DNA from 3 places in the Desulfofundulus luciae genome. Region 3 is predicted to be linked to each of the others. Evidence: riboswitches for the same ligand, from Rfam matches in the RefSeq annotation. Region 3 holds a riboswitch; each other region holds the start of a gene.

What was found. Region 3 has a riboswitch for cobalamin ahead of cobU (bifunctional adenosylcobinamide kinase/adenosylcobinamide-phosphate guanylyltransferase). Riboswitches for the same ligand answer to the same signal wherever they lie in the genome.
Region 1: linked by a shared signal. The riboswitch ahead of J2Z49_RS09745 (S-layer homology domain-containing protein) and the one ahead of cobU (bifunctional adenosylcobinamide kinase/adenosylcobinamide-phosphate guanylyltransferase) in region 3 are both predicted to bind cobalamin.
Region 2: linked by a shared signal. The riboswitch ahead of J2Z49_RS14800 (ISLre2 family transposase) and the one ahead of cobU (bifunctional adenosylcobinamide kinase/adenosylcobinamide-phosphate guanylyltransferase) in region 3 are both predicted to bind cobalamin.

What each region holds. Positions count from the first base shown of each region.
Region 1 covers NZ_JAUSUX010000015.1:10,846-16,296, forward strand. The annotation lists gene J2Z49_RS09735 (LytR/AlgR family response regulator transcription factor) at 1-324, opposite strand, end outside; gene J2Z49_RS09740 (sensor histidine kinase) at 317-2,044, opposite strand; cobalamin riboswitch at 2,232-2,516, shown strand; cobalamin riboswitch at 2,689-2,967, shown strand; gene J2Z49_RS09745 (S-layer homology domain-containing protein) at 3,282-4,898, shown strand; gene J2Z49_RS09750 (S-layer homology domain-containing protein) at 5,061-5,451, shown strand, end outside.
Region 2 covers NZ_JAUSUX010000002.1:104,856-110,306, forward strand. The annotation lists gene J2Z49_RS01970 (efflux RND transporter periplasmic adaptor subunit) at 1-5, opposite strand, end outside; gene J2Z49_RS01975 (TetR/AcrR family transcriptional regulator) at 81-704, opposite strand; cobalamin riboswitch at 1,052-1,332, shown strand; partial or broken gene J2Z49_RS14800 (ISLre2 family transposase) at 1,796-1,945, shown strand; gene J2Z49_RS01985 (diguanylate cyclase) at 2,171-4,150, shown strand; gene J2Z49_RS01990 (methyl-accepting chemotaxis protein) at 4,386-5,451, shown strand, end outside.
Region 3 covers NZ_JAUSUX010000009.1:50,413-55,863, reverse strand. The annotation lists gene J2Z49_RS07055 (dipeptidase) at 1-322, shown strand, start outside; gene J2Z49_RS07050 (PHP domain-containing protein) at 323-1,153, shown strand; gene J2Z49_RS07045 (LL-diaminopimelate aminotransferase) at 1,179-2,345, shown strand; gene J2Z49_RS07040 (translation initiation factor 2) at 2,414-2,704, shown strand; gene J2Z49_RS07035 (DUF3842 family protein) at 2,848-3,264, shown strand; cobalamin riboswitch at 3,308-3,480, shown strand; gene cobU (bifunctional adenosylcobinamide kinase/adenosylcobinamide-phosphate guanylyltransferase) at 3,588-4,154, shown strand; gene J2Z49_RS07025 (cobyric acid synthase) at 4,162-5,451, shown strand, end outside.

The sequences.
Region 1 (5,451 bases), on a different contig from region 3:
GATGGTCTTGGCCAGCCGTTTATCTTCAAAGGGCTTCAAAAGGTAATCCACTGCTCCTAGCTCAAAGGCCCTGACGGCATACTCGTTATAGGCCGTGGCAAAGACCACCAGGGGCGGGTGCGGGGAGGAAAGCATCTGCCGGGCGGCTTCACATCCCGACATCCCCCGCATTTGGATGTCCAGAAAAACCACATCGGGCTGCAGCTCAGCCACCAGTTTCAGGGCTTCCTGTGCGTCCTCGGCTTCACCTACCACCCGGCATTCCGGGTAGGCCGACAACAGGTATTTTAGCTCGTCCCTGGCCAGGGGTTCGTCGTCAACCACAACAGCTGTAAAGGGCGTCTTCCTTCACCCCCTGGGAGCTGGTTTCTTTAGGAAAGCGCAAGACCACTCTGGTACCCTGCCCGGGTGTACTGTTTACCTGCAACGCATACCCCGGCCCGTACAGGCCCTTCAAACGTTCGTTGACAATGGATAATCCCAGCCCGTGGCCGCGCCCGTAGCCGGGCAGGAGGATTTTATCCAGTTCTTCCGGGAAGATACCCACACCATTATCTTCTATGGTGACTATCACTTCTTCAGGCTGTTCTTTAGCTATGATTTTTATCCTCCCACCCTCCCTCTTGGGTTGCAGGCCGTGCTTGATGGCATTTTCTACCACCGGCTGCAGGGTAAAGGCGGGAACGGGGCAGGTTAAAACTGCGGGATCAACAAGCTGGATTACCTGTAGCTTGTTGCCGAAGCGTGTTCCCTCGATGGCCAGGTAGGCCTCCACATGGGCCAGTTCTTCCGCCAGGGGAATGGGAGCATCATCCTTTCGCAGACTGTACCGGAAGAAGCTGGCCAGTTTAATCAACAGTTCCCGGGCCTTGTCCGGCCTGGTGCGTACCAGGGAGACAATGGTATTTAAGGCGTTAAACAGGAAGTGGGGGTGCACCTGGGCCTGGAGCGCCTTCAGTTCCGCCTGGGCACGCAGCCGGGCTTCGGATTCCACTTCGGCCAGTTCCAGCTGGGTGGAAAACAGGTGGGCCAACCCCCGGGCCAGTTCCAGGTCTACCGGCGTGATGCAGTTTTCCCGGTCATGATAAAGCTTTAAAGTGCCTATGGTTACCTCCCGCCTTTTCAGTGGCACCACCACTGCCGAAGCCAGGCGGCAGTTCTTTTCCTGGCAGCCGATTTCATCCCTGGTCTGGGCTACCTGAACCTCTCCGGTGGCCAGCGCCTTTAAAGTGGCACTGGTCAATATGGGAGTCCCGGGGTGATGATGGTCGTCCCCCCGGCCCACATGGGCCAGGATCTCCTGCCCGTTGGTGATGGCCACGGCGGCCAGCTTGACGGAATTATAAATAATCCGGGCCGTCTGCTCAGCCGACTCCCGGTTCAACCCGTGTCGTAAATAGGGCAGGGTTTGGGTGGCAATGCGCAGTGCCTGCTGTGCCTGGCAGGCGGCGATGCGTTCCCGCTGCTCGGCAGCGGTTTTGGCAATGACCATAAAAATGGCCACGCCGATGGAATTGACTATAATCATGGGCGGGCCGATGATCTGCACCAGTGCCCAGGCCTCGCCGAAAGGACGGGCGGTGGCCAGGATAATGGCCATTTGCAATGTTTCTCCCGCCAGCCCGGCCAGTAAAGCTACATGCCAGGGAATGGGGCCGCGGCGGTAGTAGTGCTGCACCAGCCCGCCCAGGGCCCCTTCGGCCACGGCGGCCAGGGCGCAGGAAAAGGCGGTGAAACCACCCAGCAGGTAACGGTGGAAACCGGCGATCAGGCCCGCCCCGGCCCCCACCAGGGGCCCGCCCAGCAAACCGGCCACCATTACCCCCACCACCCGGGAGTTGGCCAGGGCGCCGTGGATGGGCACGGCGGCGTAAGTACCCACAATGCCCATACCACCCAGGGCCAGAGTCAACAGCAGCTTGTCCCGGGGGGTGAGCTGCCGGGATAAAATACGCCCCAGGGCGGGCATGCGGGAAAGAATAAAGGCCGCTGTGGCCACCATGCTCAATCTGTACGCTAGGGTAAGGGCCAAAGACCAGGTCACGGTAGGTCACCCTTTCTAACTGTTTAATCGACCTGTCCGACAATTAGTATACCACAGGTTCACTCACCAGTACAGGCGGGGCTGGAAGTTATGGGGTGTATGCAGCTAAAAGCTAAATCTAACATATCGTCATTTTTCTATGGACAACTTATCAGAAATGTGTTACTATTTCATGTAAAGGGATTCAACCGCATAGTCGTGTCCGGGTTCCCCTGTCAATCAGGCAGGGGTAAAAGGGAACCAGGTGCGAATCCTGGACGGTGGGGCCACTGTGAATGGGTAGCGGCTTTCCACAGGGCCACTGGCCCAGCACTTACTGATTGGCTGTTACATTTAAGGGTACCCTGTTCTACAGTGAATGATGTAACAGCATGGTTGTTTAGCCAATGTCACTGGTGAGTGCTGGGCTGGGAAGGCGGAAAGCAGGCGATGACCCATGAGTCAGGAGACCTGCCCGGGCGCGCGGCACGGAAAGCCTCCCAGGGAACAGGGGCTTGTGCCGGTAATAGCCTTACCACTTTACGGTGGGCTGCAGCCAGTGTAAACAAACCCCGGTCTCTGACAGGCCGGGGTTATTTGTTTTAGGGTGTTGCATCCTTTCAATTAAATAGCGACAAATGATTTAATATCCTGCTGCCTGAGGACAACTTCATACCGGAACGGGTGCTTTTACCCCGAGGGGTAAAGGTGAAAAGGGAAGCCGGTGCAAATCCGGCGCGGTCCCGCCACTGTGAGGGGGAGGGACTCCACAGCAAAGTCACTGTCCAGCACTCAGTGAGATTGTTTTCTGCTTTGATAGAAATTGGTTACTGCTACGATAAGGTTACGGCGAAGGAAACCATAACATGGCTGAGTGCTGGATGGGAAGACGTGGAGCTCCGGTGAACCCGAGCCAGGAGACCTGCCCGTTACCGGGACAACCAGACCAACCTGCGCGGACGGGGGGTGGTTAAGTTTGTCGTGGCATGATTTTGCTGCGAGGATTGAGCCTCCATCCGGGTAGATGGGGGTTTTTTTTACGGCGAGGCCTGGGGTATGCACAGGTAACAAGCCTTTATACATCGTTAACCCATTCTCCTTTCAGGAGTAAATATATATCCGGCTTTAAGTCAGGCCGGGCTACTTTTTAAAATTAGCCGGTTGGTTTAAATAAAAAGTTTTTACAAAGGAGTTACCTATGGGAACGTTCGTTCCCTATACAAAACATTAAAATCTACTTTCTGAGGAGGACGTTCTTATGAAAACCCATCACTTTGCCGGGCGGTTAACAGCCCTGGTTGCAACGGTCTGTTTATTCCTCGGTCTGCTGGTGCCGCTTGGGGTACCGGGCCGGGTGGAAGCGGCAGTTTCACCCCTGGCGGATAAGGCAGTGCAATTCCTGCATCGTGACTATTTAAAAAACGGGTTGATTAACTCGGATGTGGGTGTGGGCTCGTATGCCTTTTATGTGCTAAGCCAGGCCGGTGTTGACGCCGGAGCCTGGGTGCACCAGGGAGTGACTTTCCGGGAGGCAGTGCTGAAGGCGGTCAGGGATGATCTGGATAAAGCGGCTGAAGTGCGGGCAAAGCAGCTTGCCCAGGATCTGGTGGCCATGCAGGCGCTGGGAGAAAAGGATCTGGCCGGCCGGTTGCTGCAGGTCTTGAAGAACAGGCAGACAGACGAAGGATTTGAAGACATCGGGCCGTTAAGCATCTACAGCAACATGCCTTCCTTTGATCTTTTAAGCAGGGCCGGGTTAATGGATCAGATAAACACCGGCCTGGCCAGGAATTATATCCTGGAAAAACAGTATGTCAAGGCACAAAATCCTCAGTACGGAAGCTGGGGGTCGCTGGATGGTAATGCCTATTACGCCGATTTCATGGCCACGGCCCAGGCGGTGAGGGTGCTGCACTACCTGGACCCGGAAAAGAAAGATCCTCAGGTGCAGGAGGCCATTAAAAACGGCCTGGCCTGGATGCAAAGACAGCAGAAGGCAGACGGCAGCTTTGTGGCCGGTATGGACGACCCGGTGATCGATACTGCGGAAGTAATTGTGACCCTGAAGACCCTGGGTATGGACCCGGCGGCGTGGAAAAGCGGCACGGGGAAGAGTGCCGTTGATTATCTGATGAATAAGTCATTGAACGCCGATGGGAGCTTCGGTACGTCGGGAAACGCCATGGATGCCACCTGGGTGCTCTGGGCGTGCCTGGCGCTGGAAGCGAAGGCGAAAAGCCAGGCAACACAGCCACAACCTGGATCTCAGGAGGAATCCGGACGGCAAGCGCAACCCGGTATGGTGGCCAGTTTTACGGATTTGAAAGGTCACTGGGCGGAAGGGGCCATCAACAGGCTGGTTCAAATACAGGTTGCGTCGGGTTATCCAGACGGTACCTTTAAACCCGAAGAGCAGGTGACCCGCTATGAAATAGCCTCCATGATGGTGCGCCTGCTAAAGCCGGCGGTGGCTTCCCGGCAAGACCTGCTTGTGTTCGACCGGAAGTTTAAAGATAGCCGGAATGTTCCCCAATGGGCCCATGAGGCCGTGGCCGTGGCATTGAGGGAAGGGCTCATTTCCGGCTACCCGCAACCGGACGGCACCCTTATTTTTAAAGGGGAGGAACCGGTAAGCCGTGCCGAACTGGCCGCCGTTATGGCCCGGATTATTGAAAAGAAATGCGGGGAGGTGGCGCCGAAAGAGCTGGATTTCGCCGATGCGGATCAAATTCCGGCCTGGGCGAAAGAGGCCGTGGGGGTGGCTTACGCCAAGGGGGTTGCCGGTGGTTATCCCGACCGGACTTTCCGGGCCGAGAAAAAGGTCACCAGGGCCGAAGCGGCCGCCATGCTTTTGCGCCTGGCTGATGTGCTGTAAGGAGGTATCGAAAAGGCCCGGGAGGGTAAAGAAGGGACAATCTGCCGGGTTAAATCGGGCGGTGTTACATGAGGCGGCCATGCTGCCTAAAGAAGGTACAGTAGTGAAAGAAAGTGGAAAAGTCTGTTTTCAGAGTAAAAACATCGTAAGGGGGTCAGGGCGTTGTATCACCATAAAAGGACGGTTAAAAAGCTGAGTTTGTTACTGGTTCTGGTCATGGCCGCAACCCTGCTGACACCGGCGGTAAATGCCGGCGCCAGCGGGGTATCCGGCTCACCGGCCAACAATGCCGTGCAGTTTCTGTACAATGAATACATCCAGAAGGGAATCAATAATTCGGAGTATGGGGTGGGTTCCTATGCTCTTTATGTCTTAAAGCAGGCCGGTGTTGATGTTGCTTCCTGGGTGTATAATGGTGAAAATCTAAATGATGCGGTTATAAACGCTGTTTATAACGATATTTCACAGCCAGATAATGTTCCGGCCAAGATCCTGGCCCAGGACCTCCTTGCCATGCAGGCGCTGGGGCGAAGCGATCTGGCCGATCAGCTTG
Region 2 (5,451 bases), on a different contig from region 3:
GCCATCCGGTTAAATTCACCGTGGGTGCGTTTCCTCCGGGGCCGCGCGCCACTCCCTCTTCGGCGCGGCCATAAAACTCCTTAGCTGTGTAACAGATATATTCGTTCAAAGAAGATTTTCTCGATCAGGTCTGTGTCAACAGGATGTCTACCGGGGTCTTCCATCCAGCAAAAAAGAAAGGCATTGCTTATACTGTCAAGGGCCAGGGCCAGGTAATACGGGTCAAGCGGGCGGAAAATCTTCTTTTGAATGCCTTTTTCAAAAACAGCAGCCAGCTTCTGGATTAGCTGGTCATAGAAACTGCGCAGCTCAGTTTCTAACCCCCTCCTGACGTTAAAGCTCACGCCGGCACCCGACACTGAAAAGTAAAGCCGCACCGACAGGATGTTTTCCATAAAAAGTTTACATTTTGTTTTTAGAAAGTTTTTTACCCTGGCATATTCGTCCCCCTTTTCTTCCAGCGCTTTCGATAACGCAGAATAAAACAGCATTGCCGTCTGCATTAAAATCTCTTTATACAGCTCCTCCTTATTTTTGAAGAACTTGTAAAGAGTGCCCACGGCAAATTCTGCCCGTGCGGCTATTTCGTGCATGGAAACGTTATGATAACCCTTTTGCGAGAATAACTCCAGCGCAGCCTGCAGGATTTCCGCCCGGCGCTGCAGTTGTTCCCGCTCTCTTCTGGAAAGTTTATCCTTTTTCATTGTAGCCTCCAGGTAAATATGTAATTAAAAGTAAATATGTATGAAGCTGGCATCACAAAATAAACTTTAGATTCACTGTATAGCATTATGATTTTTTTGTCAAGCGCTACCCGGGAGGAGCTGGCCAGGGGGCAGCCATTCCGGTTGGACCAACTGCCGTCCGGGCACCCGGCGATGGGTGGGAGGGGTCAGAAAAGAAAGGTCCCGGGAAGGGCGGGTGAAATTGTCACCCGGGTGATGATTCCGGTACGGGGGAACCGGTGTAGATACCTGCTGAATCTTGACGCGGATTTTATACGAAAATATCGAATCTGGACAACATATGCCTGCTGTGTTATAATTTAGGCAATTAAATAAAGTGAACGGGTGCTCCCTGCCGCAAAAGGCAAGGATAGAGGGAAGTCAGTGAAAATCTGACGCGGGGCCGCCACTGTGAATGGGGAGTCCGCCACACAAAACCACTGGCCCAAACTAACTGGTGAGCTGTTACATCCAATGGCACGCTTGTTCAGCACTGAATGATGTAACAGCAGGGTTCAATCGTTGTCATCGGTAAGTGCCGGGCTGGGAAGGCGTGGTGGGGCAGTGATCCATGAGCCAGGAAACCTGCCCGTTCCTTTTCACCGCTTGTACCTACGGTCCATGGGGAGGTGAAAGAACTTAAGTAGTATGCTTTTACCCCTGCACCCGGACATGCAGGGGTTTTTAGTGTTTTAAAAATGCCAGATTGCAGGAATAGGTGCTTTATCCTGAGGGATAAGGCTTAAAGGGGTGATATGGTCCACTGTCTGGGGAGCCCCTTCAACTTATTTAAAGAAGCTTTGGGTGACTTGAGGGGGCCATGACCTGAGGACAGCAGAGGGCATGCCTATTCCACTCCTCATTATCTGTACGGGGGGAGCGGTGGAGCATGTCCTTTTTGTGTTCACGCAGTTACATTACCCCCCGGCACCAGGTTGGGGGGTTTTCTTTGTGCTGGTTGGGCGGGCCGAATACCCCGGATTTTGGTCGTAATGGCAAAGGGGGAGCTTAGCAAATATGTTTTTTGCTGGCCGGTGGAACACCGGAAGTTGAGGGAATTGGCGCAATTAAAGCCAGTGGAAAAACAAAAAGCCGAGGATGTGGAAAAGTGGCTGCAGGCGTTTTTACCGGCATTAAAGGGTCCTTTTGCGGACCGGCGGTGGATTAAGTATGTTTTACGGGAACTTGCCCGGCCCAATCTTTCTACCCTTATTTGCTAGCTTGTTTCCTGGTAAGCTCAAGAGGACCTAAAAGGCGGCGCAGTTAAGGGAGCCTTGGCGGCCGCGAACCCCGCAGGTGGCTCAATAGACTCCGGCAATATTTAAGCGCCTGACCGGCCAGAGGAAGGCAAATCCCTATCCCCCAAAGGGGTTTTAACCGCTCCCGGATGGATTTGGCAGTAATTTTGGTGAGCGGTGGACAGGTATAGGAAGGTGACACTTACCGTGTCCGTGTTAAAAATGCCTTATGATGAAAAATTGCTAAGTTCATTAGAATCAATCATTACCGGCGACCCGATTGCGGATACTCTTTACCTGGCTCTAAAACATAAATACTATTCAGTTTACTGTCATTGTGTAAATGTATCCTGTTGTACCTACCTTTTGGCTACTAAAATGGGCTTGCCGGAACAAGAGTGTTTGCGTTTAACTCTAGGTGCATTACTCCATGACATAGGCAAAATTAACATATCGCCAAAGATTTTATACAAACCTGGCAAACTAAATAAAGAAGAATGGTCTGTAATTAAAAGGCATCCTGTTAATGGCATTAATTTACTGAATGATTCCAAGCTTTTCCATATGGTTGCTGATGCTATTCGTTATCACCACGAAAGGTACGATGGCAGTGGATATTTAGAGGGGTTGTCCGGGGAAGATATACCGTTGTCTGCAAGAATCGTCAGCATCGGTGATTGTTTTGACGCCCTGGTATCTTTCCGGCCCTATAAAAAAATATTAAGTTTTGAAGAAGCAATTGAAGAACTAATAAAAAGCAAAAACACTCATCTGGACGGTCGATTGGTAGATATGTTTATATCCATAGCGCCAGATTTTTATAAACATCATTATCATCCTACGTACTTTCCCCTTAGCGTAGAAAACAGTAACAAAAACTACAGCAAATTTATTATTAACGAAGATAGTGAACTCGAAATTAATTGGGAAGAAATTTTAGATCAGTTGCCTGATATAGGAATAATATTGATAGACAGGGATGATCGTATCCTCTTTTGCAACAATTTTGCAGCAAAATTAAGAGATGTAGAACCGGGTGAATTGATAGGCAAAACCATAATTGATATACAACGCCCCCACAGAAGAATAGTGGTTAAAGAAAAGCTTGCCAAAGTCAAAAGTGGCCAGGCAAATGGGTGGGAGCGGTTAATGGCAAGAAAAGGCAGATACATTGAAAATAAATATATAAAAATAGCAGATGAAAAAGGTTGCTACAGTGGGATGCTAATGCTGACAATGGATGTTACTCAAAGAGAAAAGCTTCTTAGAATGCTGCTAATTAATCTGGAAAAATTAAGTATTCTAGCCCAAGCAAACATATTTTTGAAGAAAGTATTTGATCTGGAAGATACATTAAACAACACTGCAGCCTTAATTAGTAAGGTTTTGACGCTCGAGAAATTATGGCTCGTTATTATGAGAAATGGAGAAATAAATTGCTTTCAGGAAGGAGAACAGCCCCTCAATGATAACCAGCGAGAAGAACTCATTAAAAAATGTGAAAAATTGGTACAAAACGGCCTCCAAGAGGTAATAATAGAAAAATGGGCGGGAAGCAAGAGAATTTTTATATTTTTAGAATCAGGGGATGAATTTAAAGGTTTTTTGGTTGTCGAAACAAAAGGTACTGTGCATATAGGGCAACAGGAACAAGACCTGCTTAAAGTGATTGGAAACTATGTAGCATATGCGATAAAAAATTATTATTTATATCGCGAGTTGGAAAATTTGGCAATGAAAGATCAATTAACGAGAGTCTACAATAGGCAGTACTTAAACCTCATAAAGAACAATTTAAATGTGCAAAGCAAGTTTGCTCTTATAGTGGTGGATATAGATCGTTTGAAGTATATCAATGATAACTTTGGGCATCAAATGGGTGACTTGATTATTAAGGGTACGGCAGATATTTTAAAACAATCCATCAGGCAAAGCGATTGGATTATAAGGATGGGTGGTGATGAATTCTTAATAATAGTCACTGACTGCAATGAGGCAGAAGTGCTAAAAATAATCAACCGCATAAAAGGTAAAGTAGCTGCTTGGGAACATCCCATTGCTGGCTTGAGCTTATCTGTAAGTGTGGGATATGCTATGTCCAAGCGCGGGCTGAGCTTTGATGAGATTTTTACTCTAGCGGATAACAATATGTATGAGCAAAAAAGAGGTTATACCAGGCTTTTTTAGGATTAATTACTGAGGACAAGCGCCGGGGCGAGGGGACGGCCCTGATCTGGTGTGTGGAAAATTTGTCTTTTGTAGGGGAGGGCAATTCCTTGTGAGCATCTGGAGGATTTTTTCGGGAAGGAGTAGCGGTTTGATTTGATAACCCTCAACTGTAGGGAATTCCTGGGTCGACGAAATTCCTTGGAAAGGAGTCTGATTGGCGGTGGGCAGGCTTACAGATAGTTTTTCGTCCACGATGTCTAAGCTGATAGTAGCCTTTACAACGATTGCTTTGCTTCTTCTTTTTCTGGGAGGGTCACATTTCTATTTTCTGGCAAAGATCAACGCCCTGGATCGGGAGGTGGAGCACGCGGACCAGGTTGTGATGGAGACTCATGCATTACAACTGTCTGTTGCGGACCTTTTAATGCCCCCACACGATTACTTGATTACCGGCTCCCTTGAAGAACGCGAAAATTTTAAAGTATTGCGGACTGAAACCGAAAATATACTGGCACGACTCCAGAGTTTGGATCCGGATTCTACTGCTGATATTTCACTAATTGAACAGGATTTACAAGCAATTTGCGAAACTGCGGAAGCACTTTTGGGTTTAAGGGATCCGGTAGGTAACAAAGATGTGGGCCACCTAATGGAAGAGATGGACGCTAAAGAGCAGAAGCTGATAAATGACATGTCCCGGTTTTTGACGCACGCTTCTGAGGTTAAACAAAATGCCAGTCTAACAAAATTCAGAACTGTGAGAGCGATTAGATTCTGGGAGATATTACTGCTAGGTGTGGTATTAATTCTTGTACTAATTATAGCTATATATTCCAAGCGTAATATCGGCATGCCACTTTTAAAATTGCAAACGGTAATTAATCAGGTGGCGTCTGGTGACCTTACTGGCGGCAGCTTGCTGGCTAATACGCGTGATGAATTCGGCAGTTTAGCGAGGGCGGTTAATCAGATGATTCAGAATCTAAAGGATATCGCTTACAGGCTGACCGGAAAGGCGCGGGAACTGACGGAGCAGATGCTGCAGATCAGCAGCGGCACGGAGCAGACAGCTAGTGCGGCGACCAGTGCTGCTTCGTCTGTCAGCAAGGTCGCGGCTTTAGCGGAACAGGTTTCGTCTGCCATCCAGAACCTTTCAGACACGGCCACGCAGACGGTGCAGCATGCGCGGGCGGGACAGGAGGGCCTGGATAAGGTGGTGGCGCAGATGGCCGCGATCCAGCAGGCGACCCGGAACATGGTGACGGCGATGGAACGGCTCGGGAAGAAGTCGGGGGAGATCGGCGCGGTCGTCGAATTGA
Region 3 (5,451 bases):
AGTAATAGGGCTGTGCTTTTGTCCCGAATTCGTCCATCCCTCGGAGCCTTCACTGGACAAATTGCTGGATCATCTGGATCACATGGTCGCCCTGGGAGGGGTGGGCTGTGTGGGAATAGGTTCCGACTTTGACGGTATTAAAAATGTCACCCCGGGACTGGAAGACGTCTCCCACCTGCCCTCCTTAACCCGTGCCCTGTGGCAGCGGGGATACCGGGCCGAAGAGATTTCTGCCATCCTGGGGGGTAACTTCTTGCGGGTACTGCATCAGGTTTTACCCGGGCAGGAACAACCGCCAATCGTGTCGAATGAGGTGAAATAATTGCCCTGTGACCTGCACGTACATACCACCGCTTCCGATGGCACCGACGATCCTGGAAAGGTTGTGGAAAAGGCCTGCAGGGCAGGTCTTTCTGCCCTGGCCATCACCGATCACGATACCGTTGATGGCCTTCTTCCCGCCCTGGACGCGGGTACAAAGCTTTCTTTTCCGGTTTTGCCTGGAGTGGAGCTGAGTACAGAGGAAGAGGGCCACGAAATACATATCCTGGGCTATCTTTTCCATATGGATTATTCTGAACTGCAGGCCCGGCTTGCCCTTTTTCGCCGGGCACGGGTGGAACGGGTGGCAAAGATGGTGGAACGGCTCCGCTCCCTGGGAATACCGGTGGAAGTGGAACAGGTGCTGGAGCTGGCCGGGGGAGGAGCGGTGGGGCGCCCCCATGTGGCCCGGGCTCTGGTTCAGGCGGGGGCCGTGACCACGGTAGCGGAAGCTTTTGAGAAATACATCGGCAAGGATCGGGTAGCTTATGTGCCCAGGTACAAATATACTCCCCGGGAGGCGGTGCACCTGCTTCGCCGGGCGGGCGGGGTGGCGGTGCTGGCCCATCCCGGCCTGGCCCGTTGCGATCACCTCATCCCCCGGCTGGTTGCCGAAGGGTTACAGGGTCTTGAAGTATATTACCCGTCCCATCCTGAAGAGATGGTGTGGCATTACGAGAGGCTCTGCCGGCGCTACCGCCTGGTGGCCACCGGAGGTTCCGACTACCACGGTTCGGACCACCGGGAATATAACCGCCTGGGGGCGTCCACGGCGCCGGATGAAGTGATATCTATATTAAAGGAACTGGCCCGGCAAGGCCCGGAAGCTTAAACTTGTTGTCAAACGGGGTGGGGACATGGAAGTAGCACAGCGTATAAAAGGTTTGGAGTCGGCCATTTTTAACGAGATGGAGCAGTATAAGAAACAGGTGGAAGGCCGGGGGCTAAAGGTGATAAATTTGGGTGTGGGCAGCCCGGATCGCCCGCCGGCTCCCCACATCATTGCCGCCCTGCACCGGGCAATTGATAACCCACTTAATTACCGTTATCCCCTGGAAGGCCTGCCAGCCCTGCACCAGGCGCTGGCCCGCTGGTACCGGCGGCGCTTTGGGGTGGAACTGGACCCGGATCATGAAGTGCTGGTCTTAATGGGTTCCCAGGACGGCCTGGCTCACATCGCCCTGGCTTATATTAACCCGGGAGATGTGGCCCTGGTTCCCGACCCAGGCTATCCCATTTATGCCTGCAGCATTCTCTTGGCCGGCGGGGAAATCTACCCCATGCCCCTTCTGGCCGAAAACAATTTTCTGCCCGATTTGTCGGCCATCCCCGGGGAAGTGGCCCGCAGGGCCAGGTTAATGTGGCTCAACTACCCCAACAATCCGGTGGCTGTTTCGGCCAACCGCGAATTTTTTGAACACGTGGTCGATTTTGCCCGCCATTACGATATTCTGGTTTGCCATGACGTGGCCTATGCCGAGCTGGCTTACGATGGATTTAAACCCATGAGTTTTCTGGAAGTTCCCGGTGCCAAAGAAGTGGGTATTGAGTTCTATTCCCTGTCCAAGACCTATAATATGGCAGGCTGCCGGATAGGCTTTGCCGTGGGCAACCGGGATGTGCTGGCCGCCCTTGCCCGCATCAAGTCCAACATTGACTACGGTGTATTCCGGGCGGTTCAGGAGGCGGGCATTGCGGCCTTAGAAGGTCCCCAGGATTGCGTGGAAGAGACGGCCCGCATTTACCAGCGCCGGCGGGATGTGCTGGTGGAAGGATTGGCCCGTTATGGCTGGCATATGCCCAAACCCAACGCCTCCATGTTTGTTTGGGCTCCCCTGCCGGCGGGATATACTTCCTCGCGGCAGTTTGCCCTGGACTTGCTGGAGCGGGCTGGGGTGCTGGTCGTTCCCGGACTGGCCTTTGGAGCCATGGGGGAGGGCTATGTGCGCATGGCCCTGGTCCAGGAAGAGGAACTGCTGGTCGAGGCAGTGGAACGCATTGGCAGGGCATTTTCCTTCCGGTAGCCATTCGTCTATTGCCACCAGGGGCGGCATATACTAAAAACAGACCTGCTGCCTGGGGTGGTGGATCGATGGATGTGCTTGAAATGCAACGGCGGATCCAGGAACTGGAGGAGAAGGTGGAACAGCTCCGTTTGAGCCGCCGGGTGTTGATGAATTTAATCGAACGGATGGATAGAGAAAAATCTGCCTTCCTGGACCGGCTGGAAAAGGAGAATAAGCGGCTGCACCGGGCTAATTATCGTTACGCCCGGTCCCTTTTACGAAAAAATTTACAAATCCTTGAACTGGAATCAAGACTTAAGGATTACCTGTCCCGTGATTCTGTTGAAGCTAGGCAGCCGGATTCTCGCGGCGGTTAAACGGGTTTCACACCGCCTTCGTTGCGCCGGCGGGATCCGGTCCACAGCAGGCCGGGGTTTACATCTTACGTGAAGCACCGGTGTAAGCGGGGATAAGCCCCGTTTAAGTTGTGTTTGAAACTAAAGGTTTAGGAGCGAAGATTATGCGTATTGCTGTAGTGGACGGGCAGGGCGGCGGTATAGGCAAGCATATCATGGAAAGGTTGCGCCGGGAATTGCCCGAGGATGTGGATATTCTGGCCCTGGGAACCAATGCCCTGGCTACTTCGGTGATGCTCCGGGCCGGCGCCAACGAGGGAGCCACCGGTGAAAATGCGGTAATCTACAATGCGCCTCGGGTAGACCTGATCGTGGGTCCGGTAAGCATTCTTTTCCCCCACGCCATGATGGGGGAGTTAACACCGGCCATGGCCACGGCCCTCGCCGCGAGCCCGGCAAAAAAAATTTTGTTGCCCCTGGTACGGGGATCTGTGGAACTGGTGGGACTGCGTGCCGAACCCCTGCCCCACCTGATTGAAGAATTGGTCCAGCGAGTAAAAGAGTACATAGAAAAATTTTAACTTCAAGAGGATTTTTTTAAAAAATGGCGAATTAGCAAATAAAATAATTTTCCGGCCTGCAGGTGCCCCAACGGGGAGAATAGGGAATCAGGTGAAATTCCTGAGCGGTCTCCGCCACTGTAACCGGGAAGCAGCCCTGCAATGCCACCGCCAGGGAAGGCGTAGGGCAGGCGATGATCCGGGAGCCAGGATACCTGCCTGCGGGTGCCTTTGCCCCCTTCGTGAGAAAAGGGGCATGGCGTCTGTTCGGGGCTAGGGAGTGGCCTGGCACAATTTTCCCCGGTCTTTCGAAGGCTGGGGTTTTTGTTTTAAGGGGTGTTGTTATGGCTCTGGTGCTTGTTCTTGGCGGTGCCAGGAGTGGCAAGAGCAATTTTGCCGAAGGACTGGCCGCTTCTTCCGGTTCAAGGGTTGTTTATGTAGCTACGGCTGCTGCCGGTGACGATGAAATGGCCCGCCGGATCGTTAGTCACCGCCGGCGCCGTCCTGCCGCCTGGCTTACGGTAGAAGAAACCCACCAACTGGAAAGGGTAATCAAGGAATACGAAAGACGGGCAGACATCCTTTTAATCGACTGTTTGACCATGTGGGTGACCAATCTCTTGCTGGACGAAAGTCTGCCCGCCTCCGGCAGTACAGCGGAAGATAAAGAAAGTTTCATCCTGGAACAGGCCCGGCAATTGGGCAGGACTGCTGCCGCCTCGCCGGCCCGCGTAATTATGGTAGCCAATGAAGTAGGAATGGGCCTGGTACCGGACAATGCCCTTGGCCGTTCGTTTCGCGATGTGGCGGGGCGGGTAAACCAGCTCCTGGCTCAAGAGGCGGAGGAGGTTTACCTGGTGGTGGCCGGTCTGCCCGTGGAAATCAAATCCCTGGTATTCAAAAGGAGGTAGCTTATATATGCTGGCCAGGACCATTATGGTGCAGGGAACCGCTTCACACGTGGGCAAAAGTGTCCTGGTGGCCGCCCTTTGTCGCATCTTTTACCAGGATGGCTATCGTGTGGCCCCGTTTAAGTCCCAGAACATGGCCCTGAACTCTTTTGTAACCCGGGATGGGGGTGAGATGGGCCGGGCTCAGGTGGTGCAGGCCGAGGCCGCCGGGATAGAGCCGCATGTGGACATGAACCCCATTTTGCTCAAGCCCACGGGACAGGCCTCCTCCCAGGTGATTGTCCTGGGCCGGCCAGTAGGAAACCTTTCCGCCCGGGAATATCATAACGGCTATGCCCAAAAGGCATGGGAAATTATATGCCAGGCCCTGGACCGGCTTCGCCGCTGTTATGAGATCGTGGCCATAGAGGGTGCCGGAAGCCCGGCAGAGGTCAACCTCCAGGCTACGGAAATTGTGAACATGCGGGTGGCCCGGCTGGCGGAGGCCCCGGTGCTTCTTGCCGCCGATATAGACAAGGGTGGCGCCCTGGCCGCGGTGGTTGGCACGCTGGAATTGCTTCCGGAAGAGGATCGGCGGCGGGTGGCGGGGATCATTATCAATAAGTTTCGCGGGGATTTAAAACTCTTTCAGCCGGCGGTGGACTTCCTGGAAGCAAAAACAGGCATACCGGTGGTGGGGGTAGTTCCCTACTTTGAAGGCTTCCGGGTGCAGGAAGAAGATACTGTTTCTGAGGAATGCCTGCGTAGAAGCCGGACACCTTCCAGGCGGGAAGTGGAAGTTGCCGTCATTCACCTGCCCCATATTTCCAATTTTACTGATTTTGATCCCCTGGAGGACGAGCCCGATGTAAATTTGCGTTATATTGGGAAAGGAACCCCTTTAGGGCGGCCAGATCTGATCATCCTTCCCGGAAGCAAAAACACCATTGAGGATCTGGTTTCTTTAAAGCGATCGGGCCTGGCTGGCGAAATATGCCGGTTGGCCCGGGAAGGAGTGCCGGTAATCGGCATCTGCGGCGGCTTCCAGATGCTGGGCAAAGAACTGGCCGATCCCTATCACACCGAGTCCAGCATTCCCAGAATAGAAGGACTGGGATTGCTGGATATCAGCACCGCCTTTGAGCCGGAAAAGGTGACCACCCAGGTGGAGGCCACAGTCACCGGCAGAGGCCCCCTTTTATCACCGGCCCGGGGACAAAGGGTAGTGGGTTACGAGATTCACATGGGACGCACCCAACTGGGGCCCGGGGCCGTACCGGCCTTTCATATCCACCGGCGTTCCGGGGAAGCGGTGGAT